Regions from separate parts of the Kocuria sp. WN036 genome, predicted to be linked through region 1. Evidence: riboswitches for the same ligand, from Rfam matches in the RefSeq annotation. Region 1 holds a riboswitch; each other region holds the start of a gene.
What was found. A riboswitch is a leader RNA that binds a small molecule or an ion and turns the genes downstream of it on or off. The one in region 1 is predicted to bind S-adenosylmethionine.
Positions count from the first base shown of each region.

Region 2: another riboswitch for S-adenosylmethionine. It lies ahead of CK505_RS00185 (cobalamin-independent methionine synthase II family protein); the one in region 1 lies ahead of CK505_RS09040 (hypothetical protein).
Region 3: another riboswitch for S-adenosylmethionine. It lies ahead of CK505_RS13155 (bifunctional o-acetylhomoserine/o-acetylserine sulfhydrylase); the one in region 1 lies ahead of CK505_RS09040 (hypothetical protein).

Region 1 is NZ_NSKF01000011.1:111,596-119,020, reverse strand. Features, by position in the region: gene CK505_RS09050 (glycosyltransferase family 1 protein) at 1-1,128, shown strand, start outside; gene CK505_RS09045 (PIN domain-containing protein) at 1,132-1,515, opposite strand; gene CK505_RS09040 (hypothetical protein) at 1,527-1,754, opposite strand; SAM riboswitch class IV at 1,768-1,893, opposite strand; gene CK505_RS09035 (hypothetical protein) at 2,311-2,607, shown strand; gene CK505_RS09030 (hypothetical protein) at 2,710-2,898, opposite strand; gene CK505_RS09025 (cold-shock protein) at 3,006-3,212, opposite strand; gene CK505_RS09020 (multidrug efflux SMR transporter) at 3,435-3,758, opposite strand; gene CK505_RS09015 (multidrug efflux SMR transporter) at 3,758-4,105, opposite strand; gene CK505_RS09010 (TetR/AcrR family transcriptional regulator) at 4,109-4,639, opposite strand; gene betT (choline BCCT transporter BetT) at 4,816-6,957, shown strand; gene CK505_RS09000 (aldehyde dehydrogenase family protein) at 6,954-7,425, shown strand, end outside.
Region 2 is NZ_NSKF01000001.1:35,479-42,903, reverse strand. Features, by position in the region: gene CK505_RS00200 (thiamine pyrophosphate-binding protein) at 1-848, opposite strand, end outside; gene CK505_RS00195 (MFS transporter) at 986-2,395, opposite strand; gene CK505_RS00190 (cobalamin-independent methionine synthase II family protein) at 2,642-3,859, opposite strand; gene CK505_RS00185 (cobalamin-independent methionine synthase II family protein) at 3,900-5,102, opposite strand; SAM riboswitch class I at 5,116-5,219, opposite strand; gene CK505_RS00180 (3-hydroxybutyrate dehydrogenase) at 5,412-6,176, shown strand; gene CK505_RS00175 (IclR family transcriptional regulator) at 6,280-7,059, opposite strand; gene CK505_RS00170 (CoA transferase subunit A) at 7,202-7,425, shown strand, end outside.
Region 3 is NZ_NSKF01000021.1:19,423-26,847, reverse strand. Features, by position in the region: gene CK505_RS13180 (GNAT family N-acetyltransferase) at 1-484, opposite strand, end outside; gene CK505_RS13175 (glycine--tRNA ligase) at 484-1,866, opposite strand; gene CK505_RS13170 (RNA-binding S4 domain-containing protein) at 2,063-2,305, shown strand; gene CK505_RS13165 (alpha/beta hydrolase) at 2,289-2,975, opposite strand; gene CK505_RS13160 (homoserine O-acetyltransferase) at 3,071-4,240, opposite strand; gene CK505_RS13155 (bifunctional o-acetylhomoserine/o-acetylserine sulfhydrylase) at 4,252-5,658, opposite strand; SAM riboswitch class IV at 5,735-5,850, opposite strand; gene CK505_RS13150 (VOC family protein) at 5,993-6,631, shown strand; gene CK505_RS13145 (CPBP family intramembrane glutamic endopeptidase) at 6,654-7,425, opposite strand, start outside.

The DNA.
Region 1 (7,425 bases):
GTCACCCACTCGGTGCTGCGGGTCGTCGAGCAGCTGGTCGCCGGCGGGCACGACGTCGTGGTCGTGGCGCCCTCCTACGACCCCGCGCCGCTCGGGCGCCCGGCGGAGCAGGTCGTCGAGGACCTCGACGGGGTGCCGGTGCACCGGCTGCCCGCCGTTCCGCTCACCGGCTACCCCGCCGTGCGGGTGGCCGGCGGGACCGTGGCCCGGGTGCGGCGGCAGCTGGAGCGCTTCCGGCCGGACGTGGTCCACGTGGCCTCCCCGTTCGTGCTGGGCCGCCGGGCGATCCTGGCGGCCCAGCAGCTCGGGGTGCCGTGCGTGGCGGTCTACCAGACCGACGTGCCCGGCTACGCGGCCAAGTACGGGGCCCCGTTCCTCGAGCAGCTCCTGTGGGGGCACGTGCGCTCCATGCACAACCTCGCCACGCTCACGCTCGCGCCGTCCACCGCGGCGGTCCGGCAGCTCACCGAGCACGGCGTCCAGGACGTGCACCTGTGGCGGCGCGGGGTGGACACCACCCGCTTCTCCCCCCGGCACCGGGACGAGCGGTGGCGGGAGGAGGTCGGCGGCGGCCGGCGGATCGTCGGCTACGTGGGCCGGATCGCCCCGGAGAAGCAGGTCGAGGACCTCTCCGCGGTCGCGGACCTGCCCGGCACCCGCCTGGTGGTCGTGGGCTCGGGCCCGGAGGAGGACGCCCTGCGCCGCCGGCTCCCGCAGGCCCACTTCACCGGGCGCCGCAGCGGTGCCGACCTGGCGCGCATCATGGCGTCCTTCGACGTGTTCGTCCACCCCGGCGAGTTCGAGACGTTCTGCCAGACGATCCAGGAGGCCATGGCCTCGGGGGTGCCGGTGGTCGCGACCGGCCGGGGCGGTCCCCTCGACCTCGTGGACCGGTCCCGCACCGGCTGGCTCTATCCCCCGGGCGACCTCGGGGCGCTGCGCGGGCACGTGGCGGATCTCCTGGGCGACGAGGCGAAGCGGGCCGCGTTCGGCGTCGCGGCGCACGCGGCGGTCCAGGGCCGGACGTGGGACGTGCTGGTCGGGCAGCTGCTCGAGCACTACGAGCGCGCCGTGGCGCTCTCGGCGCAGGGGCAGGGGCGCAGCCGCCGGCACCGCCGGGCCGTCTGAGGGCTACCGGCGGGCGGGGGACGCGTCCAGCACGGGCGCCCCGGTGCCGGCGTACCGCCCCGGCTCCGCGGTCAGCACGGTCAGCCCGTGGACCAGGGCCGTGGCCGCGGTGAGCCCGGCGAGCGGATCGGCCGCCCCCGTCGCGGCCAGCGCTCCCCACGCCCGGGCCACGGCGGCGTCCGCGGGGAGGACCCGGCCCGGGAAGCGCAGCTCGAGCTGCTCCGCCCACAGCGTCTCGTCGGGCCGCTCGGCGAGCAGCTCCCCGAGCACCGTGGCGGGCAGGAACAGCCGCCGGTGTCCGTGCCGGCGCAGGACCTCGGCCAGCTCGGGGCAGCGCTCCGGGGTGCGCACCCCCAGCAGCACGGAACGGTCCAGGAGGAGGTCCACGGCGGCGGGCCTCAGGCCGCGGCGGCGAGCTCCCCGCGGGCCGGAGCCAGCAGGAAGTCCACGAACTCGGTGCGGACCTGCACCACGCGGGCGTAGTCCTCGACGCTCATGGCGGAGACGCTGATCGCCGGGACGCTCGGCGCGGGGTCGCGGCGGGTCCCGTCCCCGGTGGCCGGGACGGCGTGGGAGGGCTGGGGGAACGCGCCCGTGCGGGCGGCGGAGTGGCGGGGGTCGGACATGACCGGGATCCTTCGTGCGCTCTTGCTCGCACCGGGTACCGCTGCTGCGGCGATGCGAGCCGCTTCGTCATCCGAACCACCCGTGAACATGGGGTTGGTGCCCGGTCAAGTCGGAGCTTGCCGACCGGGTCTCTTGAAGCTCTCCCCATTGAACCACATCGGCCGAACAGTGTCCGCGTGCGGCGACCCGGCCGGATCCGGTGCCCCCTCCTGTGCACAGGCCTTCCCCGGGGTGTCACCGCCCGGACATCTCGACGACACATCGTTGCGCTGGAATGGGTCCCGTAGTACCGGGGACGGCGCAGGCGACGGCCCCGCGCATTACGTTTCAGTGACACAACTCACGACTCGCTTGTCGAGGTGTCGGTGCCGCGGGGTAGCCTGAACCTGCTTCTCGAGATGCGGCGTCCACGCCCTCGGCCGGAGATCGACGATCCCCGGCGGAACCGTGGAGGGGCTCCGACCCGCTGCGCGCCAACCCGATGTTCCCGGGTGGATCGGATGACGAAGCGGCGGGCAACGCCATCGGATGCCTGCAAGAACGTCAGGAGAAAACATGACCATGTCCGAAGAAAGAACAGCCATCACCACCGACCAGCGCGAGGAGTGGATCGACGTGACCGTCACCGCCCTCCCCGATCTCCACCTCGTCCGTCTCACGTCGACCGACGGGGACGTGCAGGAGTACCTGAGCCCCGAGGCCGACGACCTGGCCGCCGCGGCGGAGCACACGGAGGGTACGGCGCAATGGTGCGCCAAGTACCGCCAGCTCCTCGTTCCCGGAGCCCTCGCGGCGACCGGACGGCACCCGTTCTTCAAGCTCCACCCCTCGTCCCTCCCGCTGTCGGCATAGCCGGCGGACAGGAGCGCACGGAGGCCGCAGCCCGTCGGGCTGCGGCCTCCGTCGTGCGGGAGGACGGTGACGTCCGGAGCGCCGGTGGGACCCGCGGGGTGCTCACTCGAGGCCGTAGTCCCCCGCCGAGCCCCAGCCGCCGCCGGCCTCGTCGGCGGAGCCGTCGAATCCCCACTCGGAGGCCTCGACCTCGAACGGCACGGAGACGTCCAGCTCGGCGTCGGAGACCCGGTTCACCACGAAGGGGTCCTCCGGCTCCTCCGCGGCGGGGAGCGGATCGGGAACGGTCACGGCGCTTCCTCCCGGTGCTGCTCGGCGGGTACGACGACAGAACCGCCGCCGGGCGCAGCCCGACGACGGTTCTGGAGGATCAACGGGCCGGAGCCCGCGGAAGATCCTTAGGAGATGACGTTGATGTTCGCAGCCTGGGGGCCCTTGGGGCCGTCCTGGGTCTCGAACTCGACGCGGTCGTTCTCGTTCAGCGAGCGGAAGCCGTTCGAGTTGATCGCGGAGAAGTGGGCGAAGACGTCCTTGGAGCCGTCCTCGGGGGTGATGAAGCCGAAGCCCTTGTCAGCGTTGAACCACTTGACGATACCGGTAGTCATGGGAGACCTGATCCTTCATGAGATGAACGTTTCCCGACGTTCGAGAAACAAAACAGTTGTGATGCATGGAAAACGTCTTCTCAGAAAAACTGCTGCACCCGAGTGGGCCGAACTGCTTGAAAGACAAAAACGAACCTCAACAACTGCGGACTACTCTACACGAGATCCGGCGCCGCACCACCCGGGACGGGGCGCCGGACCCGGCCCGGCACCGGGGACCGCTCAGACCGGCGGGGCGCCGAGCTCGATGAGGAGCACTCCGCCGGCGATGAGGGCCACCCCGGCCGCCGTCACCCAGGTGAACGGCTCGCGGAACAGGACCCGGCCGGCCAGTGCCGTCAGCGCCACGCCGGAGGCCGACCAGATGCCGTAGGCGACGCCCAGCGCCATGCCCTCGGCCAGGACGAGGCTCAGGCAGGTGAACGCCACCAGGTAGCCGACGGCCACGGCGGCGTACCAGCGGCGGCGGCCCCGGGCTGCCATCCGCAGGGACAGGGTTCCGGCGACCTCGGTGAGGATCGAGACACTGAGGAAGAGCCAGGCCATCAGGCCGCCTCCTCGGTCTCGGGGGCGGGGCGGCGGGAGCCGAGCTCCACGCAGAGCACGCCGGCCACGACCAGCACGATCCCGGCCAGCACGGCCGGGCTCAGCCGCTCACCGTAGACCACGGCCGCCGACAGAGCGGTGAGCATCACCCCGAGGGCGGCCCACACGCCGTAGGCGACCCCCACCGGCATGCCGCGGCGCAGCACGGCCGCCAGGAGGGTGAACGCGGCGAGGTAGCCGGCGACGACGAGCGCGTACCAGGCGGGCTCGTCCAGAGCCGCCTTCAGCGACAGTGTGGCCGCCACCTCGGCGAGCACGGCGGCGAGCAGCAGCAGCCGGCGCAGCACGGCTCAGCCCTCCAGGAGCTCGTCGGCGACCGCCCTGACCCGGGCCCGTTCCTGCGGGTCGGGGGCGAAGACGCCCGCGGCGTCGGCGAACCACACGCCGTCGGCGAGCAGCCGCACGGCCAGCAGCCGGCTCCGGCGCTCGGCGGGCAGGTCCGCGGGCAGGTGCACCCACGGCTCCACCCGCGCGACCCAGCGCTCCTTGAGCGTGGCGCGCAGCCGCTGGTCGGTGAGCATCACGAGGTCGGTCTCGTCGACCTCCCCGGACAGGCACCAGTCGAGGTAGGCGCGCAGCCGTTCCGCCGCGGGCACCTGCTCCGGGGGGCCGGGCAGGCGGCGGGCCATCTGCGCGTCCCAGCCGTCCATCACCCGGTCCACCAGGGCGAGCATCAGCGCCTCCTTGGTGGGGAAGTGGTACATCACCCCGGGCTTGGTCAGACCCGCCTGCCGCGCGGCCGACGCCAGGGAGACCGTGCCGCCGCCCCGGATCAGCTCGAGGGCGCCGTCGAGGATGCGCTCGCGGGAGGAGGTGCTCATGAGAAAGAACTTTACCAACCGGAAGGGTGGTGACACGATGTTGAGCATCCCCGGGGCGCGGGTTTCGGCCGCCGCACCGGTCCGCGGGCACGACGACGTCCCGCCCCTGCCCGGTCCGCGCTGGACCCGGCAGGTGCTCCCCGACCCGGATCACCACTTCCAGGAGGACTCGTCCCATGACTTCCGCCCTGCACCAGTCACCGCCCGAGAGCGGCACCCCACCCGCCGGGCGCTCCCGGCCGGCCGTGAACCGGACGGTCTTCGCCGGCTCGGGCATCACCATCGTCCTGTTCTCCCTGTGGGCGATCCTCGCCCCCGACCAGGCCTCCGCGGTGATCAGCGCCGTGGTCGGCTGGATCGCGACCAACATGGGCTGGTTCTACGTCCTCACCGCCACGGTGGTGACGGTCTTCGTCCTGGTCGTGGCGTTCTCCCGCGAGGGGACCATCAAGATGGGCCCCGACCACTCGAAGCCGCAGTACAACCTGTTCACCTGGACCGCGATGCTCTTCGCCGCCGGCATCGGCATCGACCTGCTGTTCTTCTCCGTGGCCGAGCCCGTCACCCAGTACTACGGCCCGCCCGCCGGGGAGGGCGGGACGGCCGAGGCCACCCGCATGGCCGTGGTGTGGACGCTGTTCCACTACGGCGTCACGGGCTGGGCGATGTACGCGCTGATGGGCATGGCCTTCGGCTACTTCGCCTACCGGTGGAACATGCCCCTGAGCATCCGTTCGGCCCTCTACCCGCTGATCGGCAAGCGGGTGCAGGGGCGCACGGGGGACGTCGTGGACATCGCGGCGCTGCTCGGCACGATCTTCGGCGTGGCCACCTCGCTGGGCATCGGCGTGGTGCAGCTCAACTACGGCCTCTACCTGCTCTTCGGGATCGAGGAGGGGACCGCGGCGCAGATCGGGCTGATCGTTGTGGCCGTGGTGATGGCCACCGCCTCGTGCGTCTCGGGCGTGGACAAGGGCATCCGCAGGCTCTCCGAGCTCAACGTGCTCATGGCCGTGGCGCTGATCGTCTGGGTGCTCGTGGCCGGCCGGACCTCGTTCCTGCTCGACGCCACGGTGCAGAACCTCGGCGACTACGTCTCCTCGCTGCCGGGGATGACCATGGAGACGTTCGCCTACACCGGTGCGGCGGAGTGGATGGCGGGGTGGACCCTCTTCTTCTGGGCCTGGTGGATCGCCTGGGCGCCGTTCGTCGGCCTGTTCCTGGCGCGGATCTCCCGGGGCCGCACCCTGCGCGAGTTCGTGATCGCGACCCTGACCGTGCCGTTCCTGTTCATCCTCATCCTGGTCTCGGTCTTCGGCAACAGCGCCCTGGCGATCGTCACGGGCGGCGACGACGCCTTCGGCCAGGCCGCCATGAACACCCCCGAGCGGGCGTTCTACTCGCTGCTCGAGCAGTACCCGGGCGCGCCGGTGCTCATCGCGCTCGCCTCGCTGGCCGGGCTGCTGTTCTACGTCACGAGCGCCGACTCGGGCGCGCTCGTGATGTCGACGTTCACCTCGACGATCCAGGACCCCACCCAGGACGGGCCCAAGTGGCTGCGCATCTTCTGGGCCGCCGCCACCGGGCTGCTGACCCTGGCGATGCTGCTGGTGGGCGGGGTGCCGACCCTGCAGGCCGCCACGCTGATCATCGGCCTGCCCTTCTCGATCGTGATGTACCTGGTCATGATCGGGTTCTGGAAGGCCCTGCGCGCCGAGCGCTCCCAGCGCGAGGGGCGCAGCTCCACCCGCCGCTCCGCGGCCGCGTCCCGCATCCCCGGCCCGGACAGCCACTGGCGCCGGCGGCTCTCCCGGACCGGCTCGTTCCCGGGCCCGAAGGCCGTGCGCCGCTACGAGGACGAGGCGCTCGTCCCCGCCCTCGCGGAGGTCGTCGAGGAGTTCCGGGCCCAGGGCCTCGACGCCGAGCTCACCAGCTCGGTGGTCGGCTACCAGGACCTGTCCGAGCACACGCTGACCGTGCGGATGGGCGAGGACCGGGACTTCTGCTACCAGATCTATCCGGTGGCCACACCCGTGCCGGCCTTCGGCGGGTTCCGCACCAACCCGGACTCCGACCTGTACTACCGCCTGGAGGTCTTCAACGAGACCGGCTCCCAGGGCACGGACGTCATGGACTGGAGCCACGAGCAGGTCATCAACGACGTCCTCGACAGCTGGGAGGCGCACCTGGCCTTCCTGAGCATCCACGACGGGCCGTCCGTCATCCAGGACGGCGAGCAGGGCCACCCCGACTGGTCCACCGACATCCACGACGTGCCGACGGGGCAGATCCCCGCGGCGAAGGAGGCACACCCGTGAGCAGCACCTTGTTCATCGACGGCCAGTGGCAGGCCGCCGCCGAGGGCGGCACCCGCACCATCGTCTGCCCCGCCGACGGCGCCGAGGTCGGCACCGTCGCCGAGGCGACCGCGCAGGACACCGAGCGCGCGATCGCCGCGGCCCGCCGCGCCTTCGACGACGGCCGCTGGTCGTCCGTGCCTGCCCCGGAGCGCGGGGACCTGCTGCTGCGGGTCGCGGCCCGGCTGCGCGAGCGCAAGGACGAGTTCGCCCGCGCCGAGTCCCTCGACACCGGCAAGCGGCTGGTCGAGTCCGAGATCGACATGGACGACATCGCCGCGTGCTTCACGTACTTCGGCAAGGCCGCCGCGGAGCAGGCCGGGCGCGTCGTCGACGCCGAGGACCCCACCGTGGTCTCGAAGGTCGTCACCGAGCCCGTGGGCGTGTGCGGGATGATCACGCCCTGGAACTACCCGCTGCTCCAGGCCG
Region 2 (7,425 bases), on a different contig from region 1:
GTGCCGTAGCGCAGCTGGAAGGCGTTCAGCGATGCCCCGGCGACCAGCACGACGTCGGCCTGCCGGGCGAGCTCCAGACGGTGGGCGCGGGTGAAGCCCCCGGCGATGCCCAGGTCCCACGGGGAGCCGAAGACCCCGGTGGCCATGGCGGAGGTCATGAACAGCGCCCCGAGCCGGTCCCCGATCTCGGTGAGCGGGGTGGTGGCCCCGGCCAGGAGCACTCCGCGCCCGGCGAGGATCAGGGGCCTGCTCGCGGCGCGCAGCAGCCCGGCGATGCGGTCGAGGTCCTCGGTGGAGGCGGTGAAGGTGGGCTTGACCGGCAGCGGCTCCAGGACGGTCTGCTTGGTGAGGGGGGCGGTGGCGTGGTCGTAGGGGAGGGCCAGCACCACCGGCTGCACGGTCTGGGCGGCGAGGTCGAAGGCCCGGTGGGTGATCGCGGTCGCGTTGTCCGGGGCCGCGACCAGGGTGGTGACCCCGGCGGCGGCGGCCGCGGTGGTCTGGTCGACGTCGAAGGCCCGCCGCCCGGTGGTCGGGGCGTCGCCGACGACCAGGACCAGGGGGATCCGGGCCAGCCGCGCCTCGGCCAGGGCGGTGTAGGTGTTGGTGAACCCGGCACCGTAGGTGGTCGTGGCGGCCCCGGTCCGCCCGGTGGCCCGGTGGTAGGCGTCGGCCATGGCAACGGTGGCGGACTCGTGCCGGGCGGAGGTGAAGCCGAAGCCGCGGGAGGTCAGCGAGCTGATCAGGTGCGCGTTGCCGTTGCCCATCAGGCCGAACAGGTGGTCGGTGCGCTCGGCGAGCACGTCGGCCACGGCCGTCGAGACCGTGGGGAGCAGGAGGCCGGTGGTCATGGAGGAGTCCTTTCGGCGGGGCTCCGGTGGGAGCCCGGGGTGGGAGCGGGGTGTGCTCGGGGTGCCCGCACGAGCGGAGCCGCCCGCCGGCACCCGTGGGTGCCGGCGGGCGGCTCGGTCCTCGGCCGGGGCGGCGCTCAGTCGCGCTGCTTCTCGGCGGCCTGGGCGGCCGCGAGGATCTCGGCGGCCTCGGGGTGCTCGGCGACGTAGTCCTCGTGCACCTCCTCGACGTGCAGGTCGATCTCCTGGATGTCCTTCGGCACCATCGAGACGGCGATGAAGGAGACGATCGCGATGCCGGCGATGTAGACGCCGATCGTCCAGGACATCCCGGTCTCGTTGAGCAGCAGCTGCGCGATCATCGGGGCGAACGCGCCGCCGATGATGGAGCCGAACGCGTAGCCGATCGAGACGCCCGAGTAGCGCACGCGGGCCGGGAACATCTCGGCGTAGAGCGCCGACTGCGGGCCGTAGGACGGGCCGAGTCCCACGGTGAGGATCACGATCGCCAGGGCGAACAGCGGCAGGGACGCGGTGTCCAGCAGGAACCACATCGGCACGGCCCACAGGATGATGATGGCGTAGCCGATCTGGAAGGTGCGCACGCGCCCGATCCGGTCCGAGATCCAGCCGCCGAACATCGTGAAGACGAGCCAGCCCACGCCGCCGATCAGGGAGGCGATGAGGGTCTGCGAGCGCGGCATGCCCAGCACGTTGGAGCCGTAGGAGGCGAAGAACGCGATCACCAGGTAGCCGGCGGCGTTGTTGGCGGCGAAGATCAGGGCCGCGAGGGTGACCGGCTTCTTGTGGTGCTTGAACAGCTGGCCCAGGGGAGCGGAGGACTCCTTCTTGCGCAGCTGCATCTCCTTGAAGACCGGGGACTCGTCGACGGTCTTGCGGATCAGGTAGCCGACCACGATCAGCACCACGGAGGACAGGAACGGGATGCGCCAGCCCCAGGCCTGGAAGTCCTCGGGGGACATCATCGAGGTGAGGGCGAACATGAAGGACGTGGCGAGCAGCATGCCCAGCGGCACGCCGATCTGCGGGTAGGCGCCGAAGAGCCCGCGCTTGTTCCGCGGGGCGTGCTCCACGGACATCAGGGCCGCGCCGCCCCACTCGCCGCCGGCCGAGAAGCCCTGCATGATGCGCAGGAGCACCAGGAAGATCGGGGCCCAGATGCCGATCGTCGCGTAGGTGGGGAGCATGCCGATCAGCATCGTCGCGGCACCCATGCCCACCAGGGTGAGGACCAGGACGATCTTGCGGCCGTACTTGTCGCCGAGGTGGCCGGCGACCACCGCGCCCAGCGGGCGGAAGAGGAAGCTGATGCCCAGGGAGGCCCACGCGACCACCTGGGCGAGGCCGGCGTTCTCCTCGGACAGCGGCGCGAAGTACAGCGGCGCAAGGACGAAGGCCGCGGCCTGGGCGTAGATGAAGAAGTCGTACCACTCGATGGTGGTGCCCACGAGGGTGCCGGCGAGGACCTTGCGCTCCTCGCGCGACATCTCGTGCCGCCCGGCCGGGGCGGAGGATGGGTGCGCCATGGGATCTCCAGGGAATCGGGGACGGCGACGTCCGCGGCGGAACCGAACGCATCATGACCGAACGTTCGGTATTGCATTGCGATACTACGGGCGGAAGTGACGCCTGTCACCCTCCGGACGGAATAATCAAACCATGTATCACTAATGTGACACAGACCACCGGGGATGGAAACCGCCGGGCCCGGCCCTCGCAGGAGGACCGGGCCCGGCGGCGCGGCAGGGGCGTCGGGGACGCCGGGATGCGGCTCAGCGGTAGAGCCGCTCCGTGGCCAGGCGCGCTCCCTCGACGAGGGACTCGAGCTTGGCCCAGGCGATCTGCGGGTGCAGGCGCCCGCCCAGACCGCAGTCGGTCGACGCGACGACGTTCTCGCGGCCCACGACCGAGGCGAACTGCTCGATCCGGTCGGCCACCAGCTCCGGGTGCTCCACCACGTTCGTCGAGTGGGAGACCACGCCCGGGATGATCACGCGGCCCTCGGGCAGCGCGTGGTCCTTCCAGACCTTCCACTCGTGGGCGTGCCGGGCGGAGGCGCCCTCGAAGGTGTAGCCGCCGGCGTTGATGGTCAGCATCAGGTCCACGAGGTGCTTCAGCTCGAGGTCCGTGGTGTGCGGGCCGTGCCAGGAGCCCCAGCACAGGTGGAAGCGGACCTGCTCCTCGGGGATCCCCCGCAGCGCGTGGTTGAGCGCCTCGACGCGCAGCCGCGTGAACGCCAGGTAGTCCTCGACCGTGGGCTCGGGGTTGATCTGGTCCCAGGACTCCGCGATGGACGGGTCGTCGATCTGCACGGTCAGCCCGGCGTCCGTGATCGCCAGGTACTCCTCGCGCATCGCGTCGGCGCACGCGTAGACGAGCTCCTCGTCGGTCCTGTAGTACTCGTTCGTCACGCGCGCGGCGGAGCCGGGGGAGAGGGCGGCCACGAACCCGGTCTGCGCCCCGGTGGCCGCCATGGCCGCCCGGAGGTTGCGGACGTCCGAGGCCACGGCCTCCTGTCCCGTGTAGGTCAGCGGCCCGGTGATCTTGGGCTGCGTGGTCGAGGAGCGCCCGGTGAGGATGCCCGACGCCGGGTCCTCGTACGCCTCCCGGAAGCGCTCGCGGTCCCGGCGGTCCGGGAAGCTCGTGAGCACGATGTGGCCGGGCGAGGAGCGCCTCTTCTCCGTGGACGCCCACCGGTCCTCGTCGGTCGGGGTGAGCCCTCCGAGGCGGGAGAAAGAGTAGTTCCACCACGCGCCGTAGTCGACCGCGCTGGACATCGTGTGCCCGTACTCGCCGTCGTTGACCACGTCCACGCCGCTCTCGCGCTGCCGGCGCACCACGTCCTCGACGCCCACGGCGAGCTCGTCGGTGAGCTGCTCGAACGTGATGGCGCCCTCGGCGTGCCGCTGGTTGGCCTCGAGCAGCCGCGGGGTCCGCGGCAGGGAGCCCACGTGGGTGGTCTGCACGTGGTCGGTGTTCTGCATGGTCATGCGTGTCCTCCTGAGGGTCTGCGGGAAGGTCGGGGGCCGGTCAGGACCAGAGCCGGCGGGAGGCGAGCTCGGCCCCGCGGGCGAGGGTCTCGAGCTTCGCCGCGGCGATCTGCGGGTGGATCCGCCCGCCCAGGCCGCAGTCGGTCGAGGCGATCACGTTCTCGCGGCCCACCTGGCGGGCGAAGCGCTCGATCCGGTCGGCCACCAGCTCCGGGTGCTCCACCACGTTGGTGGCGTGGGAGACGATCCCCGGGATGATGATCTTGCCCTCAGGCAGCTCGTGGTCCTGCCAGACCTTCCACTCGTGCTCGTGCCGGGCGTTGGCGGCCTCGAAGCTGTAGCCGCCGGCCCTGATGGAGAGCATGAGCTCCACCAGGTGCTCGAACCCGAGGTCCGTGGTGTGCGGGCCGTGCCAGGAGCCCCAGCACAGGTGGAAGCGCACCTGCTCCTCCGGGATGCCCTCGAGGGCGTAGTTGAGGGCCTCGACCCGCTTGCGGGTGAACGCGAGGTAGTCCTCCACGTCGGGCTCGGGATTGACCTGGTCCCAGTTCTCCGCGATGGACGGGTCGTCGATCTGCACGATCAGCCCGGCGTCGGTGATCGCCCGGTACTCCTCGCGCATCACCTCGGCGCAGGCGGTCAGCACCTCGTCCTCGTCCGCGTAGTGGGTGTTCTCCAGCCGCGCGCACGAGCCCGGGGACAGCGCGGCGAGGTAGCCCTCGCTCGCGCCCGTGGCCTGCAGCCCGGCCTTGAGGTTGCGGATGTCCGCCTCCAGCGCCGCGTGGCCCGTGTACTCCAGCTTCCCGGTGATCTTCGGGAACGGCGCCTGCTTGCCCGTGGTGATGCCCGAGGAGGGGTCCGTGTACGCCTCGTGGAAGAGCCGGCGGTCCCGGCGGTCCCCGAAGCTCGTCAGGACCACCCTGCCGGGCGAGGAGCGCTGCGGCTCCTGCTCCCACAGGTCCACGTCGCCGGGGGTGAGGCCCGAGATCCGGGCGAAGACGTAGTGCCACCACGCGCCGTAGTCGACCTCCGCGGCCATGACGTGGCCGTACTCGCCGTCGTTGACCACGTCGATCCCGAGCTCGCGCTGTCGGCGGACCACGTCGACCACCGAGTCCTGCAGGAGCCGGTCGTACTCCGCCTCCGGGACGGCCCCCTTCGCCCGGTTGGCCTCGAGCAGCGCCGGGGTGCGCGGGAGGGACCCGGCGTGGGTCGTGCGGATGCGGTCGGCGCTTCGCAGCATGGGTCGTGCGTCCTTTCCATCGGTCCTGGCGGTAGCACCGGAGGCGGGACGGGGATGCCGTCGCCCGGGTTGCTGCGGCGTCGTCGAGCCAGATCTCTCGGCCGCTCTGGATGGTGACCCTGTCATCCAAGCGCACCCGTGCGCGCTGCGCCATTCGGCGCCCGGATGACGGACATGACGCCGTGTGACGCGACCCGGCGCGCACTCCCGGGAGGAGCTGTCCTTCGCGAACATGGCCTGGATCACATACCGTGGCGGTGATCCGTGCCCCTCACCCCGCGGGCACGACGGACCAGAGGAAGGACCCCCATGTCCCAGACGCCCCAGCAGCAGGACCTCGAGGGCCGCACGGCGCTCGTCACCGGTGGCGCGAGCGGCATCGGCCTGGCCGCCGCCCGGGCCCTCGCCGGCTCCGGCGCGCACGTGGTCGTGGCCGACGTCGACGAGGCCGGGGCGCAGCGCGTCGCGGACGAGCTCGGCGGCCGCGCGTGGGCCGTCGACCTGCTCGACACCGCGGCGCTCGCCGAGCTGAGCCTCGAGGTCGACGTGCTGGTCAACAACGCCGGCATCCAGAAGGTCGCCCCCCTCCAGGAGTTCGACCCCGCGGACTTCCACCGGATCCTGGTGCTGATGCTGGAGTCCCCGTTCCTGCTGGTGCGCGCCGCGCTGCCGCACATGTACGAGCGGGGCTGGGGGCGCGTCATCAACGTCTCCTCCGTGCACGGGCTGCGGGCGTCCCCCTACAAGAGCGCCTACGTCTCGGCGAAGCACGGCCTGGAGGGGCTGTCCAAGACCGTCGCGGTGGAGGGCGCGGCCCACGGGGTGACGAGCAACTGCATCAACCCCGGCTACGTGCGCACCCCGCTCGTCGAGAAGCAGATCGCCGACCAGGCGAGGGTGCACGGGATCCCCGAGTCCGAGGTGGTGGAGCGGATCATGCTCGGCGAGACGCCGATCAAGAAGCTCGTGGACCCGGAGGACGTCGGCAGCCTGGTCGCGTGGCTGGCCGGACCGCACGCGTCCATGGTCACCGGGGCCTCCTACACGATGGACGGCGGCTGGACGGCGCGCTGAGCCCGCCTCGGGCCGCGGCGGCGCACTGCGGCGCCGCGTCCGGACACCCCGGCGGCCCGGACTGACCTGGTGGTCCGGACGGTCCGCCGCCGGTCCGGGTCGCTCAGCGGTGACCCAGCTCCCGGGAGAGCCGGTGGGCCTCCGTGAGCAGGGCCCGGCCCAGGAGCTGCCGGCGCTCGCCGCTGAACCGGGGCTCGATGCCCGTGAGGCTCAGCGCGTAGACCGGCGCGCCCGTCGCGTCGAAGACCGCGGCGGCCATGCCCCAGCTGCCCTCGACGATCAGCCCCGGGTTCACGGCGAAGCCCTCCCGCCGGACGTCCGCGAGCAGCTCCCGGATCCGCTCGGGCGTGTGCAGCGGGCCCCACTCGGCGCGGGCCCCGGCCGTGGCCGCGAGGACCCGGTCCACCTCCGCGTCCGGGAGGTGGGCCAGGACCGCCAGCCCCGCCGAGGCCACGCCGAGCGGCAGCCGCAGCCCCTCGTAGAGGACGTGGGAGCGGATGGGGAAGGCGCCCTCCACGCGCGCCAGGCAGACCGTCTCCAGCCCGCGGCGGACCGAGAGGAACGCACTCTCGCCGGTGGCCTCCGCGAGCCGGCGCAGCGAGGGCCCGGCCAGCTCCCGGATCGGATAGCGGTGGGCCGCCACCGCGCCCAGCACGTACAGCTCGGGGCCCAGCTGCCAGGCCCCGGTCCCGGCGTCGCGGTCCACGAGGCCCTCCTCGGCCAGTCCCGTGAGCAACCGGTGCACAGTGGGGCGGGTCAGCCCGGTCTCGGCGGCGAGCTCCGCCACCGTGCTGCCCCGTTCCCGCCCCGCGACGGCCCGCAGCAGCTGCCCCACCCGGTGGACCACCTGGGTCCCCTGGCCCGTCGTCCGCTCCTGTCCCATGACTCCACTATATGGACAGTCAGGGGACGAATGGCCGGATGCTGAGGAGAAGCGCAGTCGTGCCGCCGGATCTGTTGACCGGCATGTGGAGGCTCCCTAGATTGAGTGCTGGGTCACAGTCCGACGAGAGGAAGGGACAAGGGTGTCCAAGGTCAGAGACAACGCCGCCGAGCTGCTGGCGGAGAGCCTGCGGGACGGCATGACGCTCGCCGTGGGCGGGTTCGGGCTGAGCGGGATCCCCCGGGATCTCATCGACGCGGTGCGGGACTCCGGGGTCACGGACCTCACGGTGGTCTCCAACAACATGGGCGTGGACGGCAAGGGCCTCGGGGTCCTGCTCGAGAACCGCCAGGTGAAGAAGGTCCT
Region 3 (7,425 bases), on a different contig from region 1:
CCGGTGTCCCGTCGGGGTGCTCCCGCAGCGGCTGGAGGGGCAGGGCCCCGGCCGCCACCCGGACCACGCGCGAGTCCTGGACGGGGTCCAGGCCGGCGGCCCGGGCAAAGCGCTCGCCGGCCGAGCCGGGCGCCGCCTTCGTGCGCAGGGCCTGCACGCCCGAGGGCGAGCCCGCCGCCTCGGTGCGCAGCCGCTCCAGCAGGGCCCGCCCGAGCCCTTCGCCGCGGCGGTCGGGGGCGACCTCCACGTAGGCCCACAGCCTCGAGGGGTGCAGCGCCGACTCGTAGACCGTGCCGGCGGCGACCGGCACGCCGGAGTCCTCCGCCACGACCGTGCGGGACCACGGGGCGTCGTCGTCGGGGCGCAGGGTCGCCCGGAAGGCGGCGGCCTGGGGCGTCTCCGGGTCGGGCCACACCTCGAGCAGCCGCAGGTCGTCCCCGTCCCGCCAGGGCCGCAGCCCGGAGCCGGTCAGCGCGCCGCTCATCAGCGGACGAGCTTCCCGGCGAGGTAGGACTTCACCTGGTCGAGGGCCACGCGCTCCTGGGTCATCGCGTCCCGCTCGCGGATGGTCACGGCCTGGTCCTCGAGGGTGTCGAAGTCCACCGTGATGCAGAACGGGGTGCCGATCTCGTCCTGGCGGCGGTAGCGGCGCCCGATCGCCCCCGAGTCGTCGAAGTCGATGTTCCAGTTCCGGCGCAGCTCGGCGGCCAGGTCCTTGGCCTTCGGCGAGAGGTCCTCGTTGCGGGACAGCGGCAGCACCGCGGCCTTGACCGGGGCCAGGCGCGGGTCCAGCTTGAGGACCGTGCGCTTGTCCACCCCGCCCTTCGAGTTGGGCGCCTCGTCCTCGGTGTACGCGTCCACGAGGAAGGCCATCATCGACCGGGTCAGGCCGAAGGACGGCTCGATCACGTACGGGACGTAGCGCTCGTTGGTCTGCTGGTCGAAGTAGCTGAGGTCCGTGTTGGAGTGCTCGTTGTGCACGCCGAGGTCGTAGTCGGTCCGGTTGGCCACGCCCATGAGCTCGCCCCACGGGTTGCCCTGGAAGCCGAACCGGTACTCGATGTCGATGGTGCCGGCGGAGTAGTGCGCCCGGTCGTCCTCGGGGACGTCGTAGCGGCGCATGTGGTCCGGGTCGATGCCCAGGTCCGTGAACCAGTTCCAGCACGCCTCGACCCACTCGTCGAAGAAGTGCCCGGCCTCGGACGGGTGGGTGAAGTACTCGATCTCCATCTGCTCGAACTCGCGCGTGCGGAAGATGAAGTTGCCCGGGGTGATCTCGTTGCGGAACGCCTTGCCGATCTGCCCGATGCCGAACGGCGGCTTCTTCCGGGCGGCGGTGACCACGTTGTTGAAGTTCACGAAGATGCCCTGGGCGGTCTCGGGCCGCAGGTAGTGCAGGCCCTCCTGGTTGTCGACCGGGCCGAGGAACGTCTTGAGCAGCCCGGAGAACTGCTGCGGATCGGTCCACTGGCCCTTGGTCCCGCAGTTGGGGCAGGGGATCTCGGCCATGCCGTTCTCGGGGGCGCGGCCCTTCTTCTCCTCGAAGGCCTCGACCAGGTGGTCCTGGCGGGCGCGCTTGTGGCAGGAGGTGCACTCCACGAGCGGGTCCGTGAAGGTCGCCACGTGACCCGAGGCCTCCCACACGGCCTTCGGGAGGATGATCGAGGAGTCGAGGCCCACCATGTCCTCGCGCCCGCGCACGAAGGTCTGCCACCACTCGTGCTTGATGTTCTCCTTGAGCTCCGCGCCGAGGGGCCCGTAGTCCCAGGCGGAGCGGGAACCGCCGTAGATCTCACCCGCCTGGAACACGAAACCGCGGCGCTTGGCCAGCGAGATGACGTTGTCCAGCGTGGACTTGGGGGCCATGTGGGATTCCTCCAGGGTCTCGCCCGACCGCCGGCTGCGGACGCGCGTGGTGGGTGGTGTGGCCCGGCGGTGCGCCGGGCGGGGACCGGCCGTCGTCGGCCGTCACGAACGAGGACGCCGCGGGCGACGTCCTCGTCCCAGGGTAGCCAATTCCCGCCGTGCCCGACGACCGGACGGGACCTGGGACAATGGGGGCATGACGACTCCCCAGCAGCCTGGCGGCCCCGACGAACTGCCCATCCGCGACGACATGATCCGGCTGGGCCAGGCCCTCAAGCTGGCGAACCTCGCCGAGGACGGGGCGCACGCCCGGGGCCTGGTGGAGGACGGTCAGGTCTCGGTCAACGGCGAGGTCGAGACGCGGCGCGGCCGGCAGCTGCACCCGGGGGACGTCGTCTCCGCCGGGGGCGCCTCGGTGCGGATCACCGCGGGCGGCTGACCGCGCGGTCCGGGTCCCCCAGCACCACGTGGGTGAGGTACTCGCGCACGTGCCCCACCTCCTGCGGGCTGATCCCGTGGCCGACCCCGGTGTAGTGCACCTTCATGACGTCGGCGTGCTCCAGCGCCCACTCGGCAGTGGAGTCGACGAGCTCCTGCGGGATGACCGGGTCCTGCGGATCACGGCCCCAGAACATCCGCAGCGGCCGCTCCCGCAGCTCCTCGTCGGCGAACAGGGGGTGCTCGCCGGGGACCACGAAGCCGGAGAGCCCCACCACGGCGGCGATCTCTCCCGGCATGTGCCGGGCGAGGGACGTGGCCATGGCCATGCCCTGCGAGAACCCCAGCAGCGTGGTGCTGGGGTGGTCCGCGGCCAGCTCCCGCAGCCACGCCGCGACGGGCTCCACGGCCTCGGCCACCCGGTCGAGGGAGAAGCTGAGGTCCGCGGCCAGCGGGAACCACTGGTAGCCGGACCCGGCGGGCTGGGGGGCGCGCACGGACGCCACGCTGAACTCGCCCGGCAGGGCCGGGACGAGACCCATGAGGTCCTGCTCGTGCGAGCCGTAGCCGTGCAGGAGCACGAGCAGCGGGGTGCCGGGGCGGGCGTCGGCGTCCCTGCTCCACACGGCGAAGGGGGTGGCGGTCCCGGTCGGGACGGTGGCGTCGGTCATGGCACCAGTGTGCCACCCGGTCCCCGGGGCCGCGGCGCGGGGACCGGGCCGCGCACGGCGCCCGGGGCGCGCGCGGCGGAGGGCTCCGTCCCGGCTCAGCGCTCGGGCAGCACGGTCTCCACGAGCAGCTTGCCGAGCTGGGGCGCCTCGATGAGGAAGCCGTCGTGGCCCGAGGGCGAGGTCAGGGTGTGCCGCCGGACGTCCCCCGGCAGCGCGGCGGCCAGGACGTCGGACTCGCGGGGCAGGTAGAGCCGGTCGGAGTCCACCGCCGCCACGAGCCACTCGCACGAGGTCACGGACAGCGCCTCCTCGAGCGTGCCGCGGCCCCGGGCGACGTCGTGGGACATGAGCGTCTCGTTGACGGCGAGGTAGCTGTTGGCGTCGAAGCGGCCTGCCAGCTTGGACGCCTGGTGGTCGAGGTAGCTCTCCACCTGGTAGCGCCCCCGCCCGCCGGCGTGCGTGTCGATGACCTGCTCCTCGGCCTGCGGCGAGCGCCCGAACCGGTGGTGCAGCTCGTCGGCCGAGCGGTAGGTGATGTGGGCGATCCGCCGGGCCAGGCCCAGGCCCGTGACGGGCGGCGGGCCGTCGTAGTAGTCCCCGCCGCGGAAGTGCGGGTCCTGGCGGATCGCGAGGTTCTGCGCCTGGCCCCACGCGAGCTGCTCGGCGCTGGACTGGGCGCACGCGGCGACCACCGCGCACGCCCGGACCCGGTCCGGGTGGGTCACGGCCCACTCCAGGGCGCGGGCCCCGCCCATGGAGCCGCCGATGACCAGGCGCCAGGCGTCGATGCCGAGGGCGTCGGCCAGCGCCGCCTCGGCGTGCACGGAGTCCCGGACGGTGATGAGCGGGAAGCGGGAGCCCCAGGGGCGGCCCTCGGGGTCCACGCTCGGCGGCGCGGGGGTCGCCGGGCCCGTGGACCCGTAGCAGCCGCCCACGATGTTGGTGCAGACCACGAACCACCGGTCCGTGTCGATGGCGGCGCCGGGGCCGATCAGGCCCTCCCACCAGCCGCCGCTCTCGGCGGCGCGCCGCTCGGCCTCGGGGGCGCCGGGGCGGGCCCGGCCGGCCGCCACGTGGGTGTCCCCGGTGAGGGCGTGCTCGACGAGCACCGCGTTGGAGGCGTCCGGGGCGAGCGTCCCCCACGTCTCGTAGGCGATCCGGACGTCGGGCAGCCGGAAGCCCGACTCGAGCTCCAGCTCGCCGATCCCGGCGACCCGCGGCACGCCGTCCTCGCGGACGGCGGTCCCGGCGCCGGAGCCCCTCACGACCGTCACGGTCACTCCTGTCCTCCCTGCGCGGCCGCGGCCGCTGCGAAGCCCTGCTCCAGGTCCGCCAGGATGTCGTCGATGTGCTCCAGACCCACGGACAAGCGCACGAAGCCGGGCTCCACGCCGGCGGCCAGCTGCTCCTCGGGCAGGAGCTGGCTGTGCGTGGTGGACGCGGGGTGGATCACCAGGGAGCGGACGTCGCCGATGTTGGCGACGTTCGAGTGCAGGGTCAGGGCGTCCACGAAGGCGGCCCCGGCCTCCCGTCCGCCGTCGAGGACAAAGCCCAGGATCGACCCGGCGCCCCGGGGCGCGTACTTCTGCGCCCGCCCGTGCCACGGGGAGGACTCCAGCCCGGCCCAGGTCACCGAGCGCACGTCCTCGCGGGCCTCGAGCCAGCGGGCCACCGTCCCGGCGTTGGCCACGTGCCGCTCCATCCGCAGGGACAGCGTCTCGATGCCCTGCTCGATGAGGAACGCGTTGAACGGGGAGATCGCCGAGCCGAGGTCGCGCAGCAGCTGCACCCTGGCCTTGAGGATGTAGGACAGGTTGACGCCGAAGGGCCCCTCCGCGCCCAGGGCCTCGGCGTAGACGAGACCGCCGTAGGACTCGTCCGGCTGGTTGAAACCGGGGAAGCGGTCCGGGTAGCGGCCGTAGTCGAAGGCCCCGGAGTCCACGATCACGCCGCCGATGGCCGTGCCGTGCCCGCCGAGGAACTTGGTGGCCGAGTGCACCACGACGTCCGCGCCCCAGCGCAGGGGCTGGACGAGGTAGGGGGTCGCCACGGTGTTGTCCACGATGAGCGGGACCTCGTGGTCGTGGGCGATCCCGGAGACCGTCTCGATGTCGAGGACGTCGTTGCGCGGGTTCGGGATCGTCTCGGCGAAGAAGGCCTTCGTGTTCGGCCGGACCGCCCGCCGCCACGCCTCGGGGTCGTCGGGGTCGGAGACGAAGGTGGTCTCGATGCCGAGCTTGGGCAGCGTGAACTTGAAGAGGTTGTAGGTCCCGCCGTACAGGCTGGGGCTGGCCACGAGGTGGTCCCCCGCGCCGGCGACGTTGAGCACGGCGAACGTCGTCGCCGACTGCCCCGCGCTGAGCATGAGGGCGCCCACGCCGCCCTCCAGGGCGGCGATCCGGTTCTCCACGACCTCCGTGGTCGGGTTGCCGATCCGCGTGTAGATCGGGCCGAGCTCGGCGAGCGCGAAGCGGTCGGCGGCGGCCTGGGCGTCGGGGAAGACGAAGGACGTGGTCTGGTGGATCGGCAGGGCGCGCGAGCCGGTGACCGGGTCGGGGCTCTGCCCCGCGTGGATCTGCCGGGTCTCGAAGGCCCAGCCCCCGGGGTTCTCGGGGGTGGGGCGCTCGGCCGCGTCGGTGCGGGCGGCGGAGGCGTCGGTGCGGGAAGCGGGGAGATCGGACATGCCGTGGGACTCCTTGTGGATCTCAGGGGTCCCGTCCCGGCCGAGGCGGTGCGGCCGGGAACGGCCGGGCGCCGGGGACCCGCGCTTGCTCGCTCGCTGGTCGCGAGGAGCCTGGTCTTCACCCAGGGCACCCCACCGCGGTGGAGGGTTGCCGGCCAGCTAGCTGGGGCTTGGACGCTGGCGCTCATGACCTGGACAGCATTCTCCGGATCAGGCCCGCACGGCGTCAAGCCGGGGCCGGGCGTGACGCTGCGGCAGGGGTGCCGCCCGCACGGTGCCCGGCGCGTCGCGGACCGATTTGGAGACGAAACTCACAGGGTGCCACGATGTGCCCATGAGAGTCGATCACGTGTCCTACGCCTGCCGCCCGGAGGGCCTGGAGGCCACCACCGAGCGCATCGCCGACCAGCTTGGGATCGAACCGGTCAAGGGCGGGGTGCACCCCCGTTTCGGCACCCGCAACATGATCCTGCCGCTCACGAACCACCAGTACGTGGAGGTCGTCGAGGTCCTCCAGCACCCGGCGGCGGAGAAGGCCCCCTTCGGGCAGGCCGTGCGGGCCCGGTCCGCCGCCGGCGGCGGCTGGCTGGGCTGGGTCGTGGAGGTCGAGGACCTCGCCCCCTTCGAGCAGCGCCTGGGGCGCCGCTCCGTGCCCGGCCACCGGGTGTTCCCGGACGGCCGGTGCCTGGAGTGGCACCAGATCGGCGTCAAGGGCCTGATCGCCGATCCGCAGCTGCCGTTCATGATCCACTTCGACTCCGCCCCGGAGATGCACCCGTCCCAGGCGCGGATCACGGACGTCGGGCTCGCGGGAATGACCATCGCCGGTGCCCCGGAACGGGTCGCCGAGTGGCTGGGCGCTCCCGTCGAGACCGCGCTCGAGGACCTCGAGGTCGACTGGCGCTATCCGGACGGCACCCCCGGGGTGCTCTCCGTCTCGTTCAGCACCCCGGACGGCGCCGTCACCATCTGAGGCCGGGCACCGCGGGGCGGGCTCAGCCCAGCAGCCGGGCTGCCCCGAGGAAGCCGACGGCGTCCAGCAGGAAGTGCGCGACGACGAGGGGCATCACCCGGCCGGTGCGCCGGTAGAGCTCCGCGAAGACGAGGCCCATCACCACGTTGCCGAGGAAGGGCCCGATCCCCTGGTAGAGGTGGTAGCTGCCGCGGAACAGGGCCGTGACCACCAGCACCACGGGCCAGCTCCACCCGATGCGGGTCAGCCGGTCGGTCAGGAACGCGACCACCACGACCTCCTCGACCAGGGCGTGGCGCACGGCCGAGAGCAGCAGCACGGGCACCGTCCACCAGTGCGCGGCGAGCCCGGACGTGGTCACCTCCGCGGTGACGCCCAGGGCCCGGCCGGCGCCGTAGAGCGCCAGCGTGCCCAGGCCCATGAGCAGGAAGAGCACGGTGCCGAGGCCCAGGTCCGGGAGGGGCATCCGGGCGTCGAGGCCGATCCGCCGGCGGACGGTGCCCAGCGCTCCGGCGGAGCCGGCGAGCAGGTAGAGCGCGAGCAGCACCGGCACCAGGTCCAGGGCGATCCCGGTGAGCTGGCGCAGCAGGTCGATGAGGGGCTGCGGGCTCAGCGGCGGGTTCATCGTGGCCTGCGCCTCGGACAGCGGTCCGCGCGCCAGGTGCTCGGCGAGGGACAGCGCGGCCCAGAGGGCCGAGGCGCCCAGGGACACCCCGAGCACGAGGAGCACTTGCAGCCACAGGTCGGCGCGGGTGGAGCCGAAGGCGGGCGGTCGCGGGGCGAGGTGGGCGGGG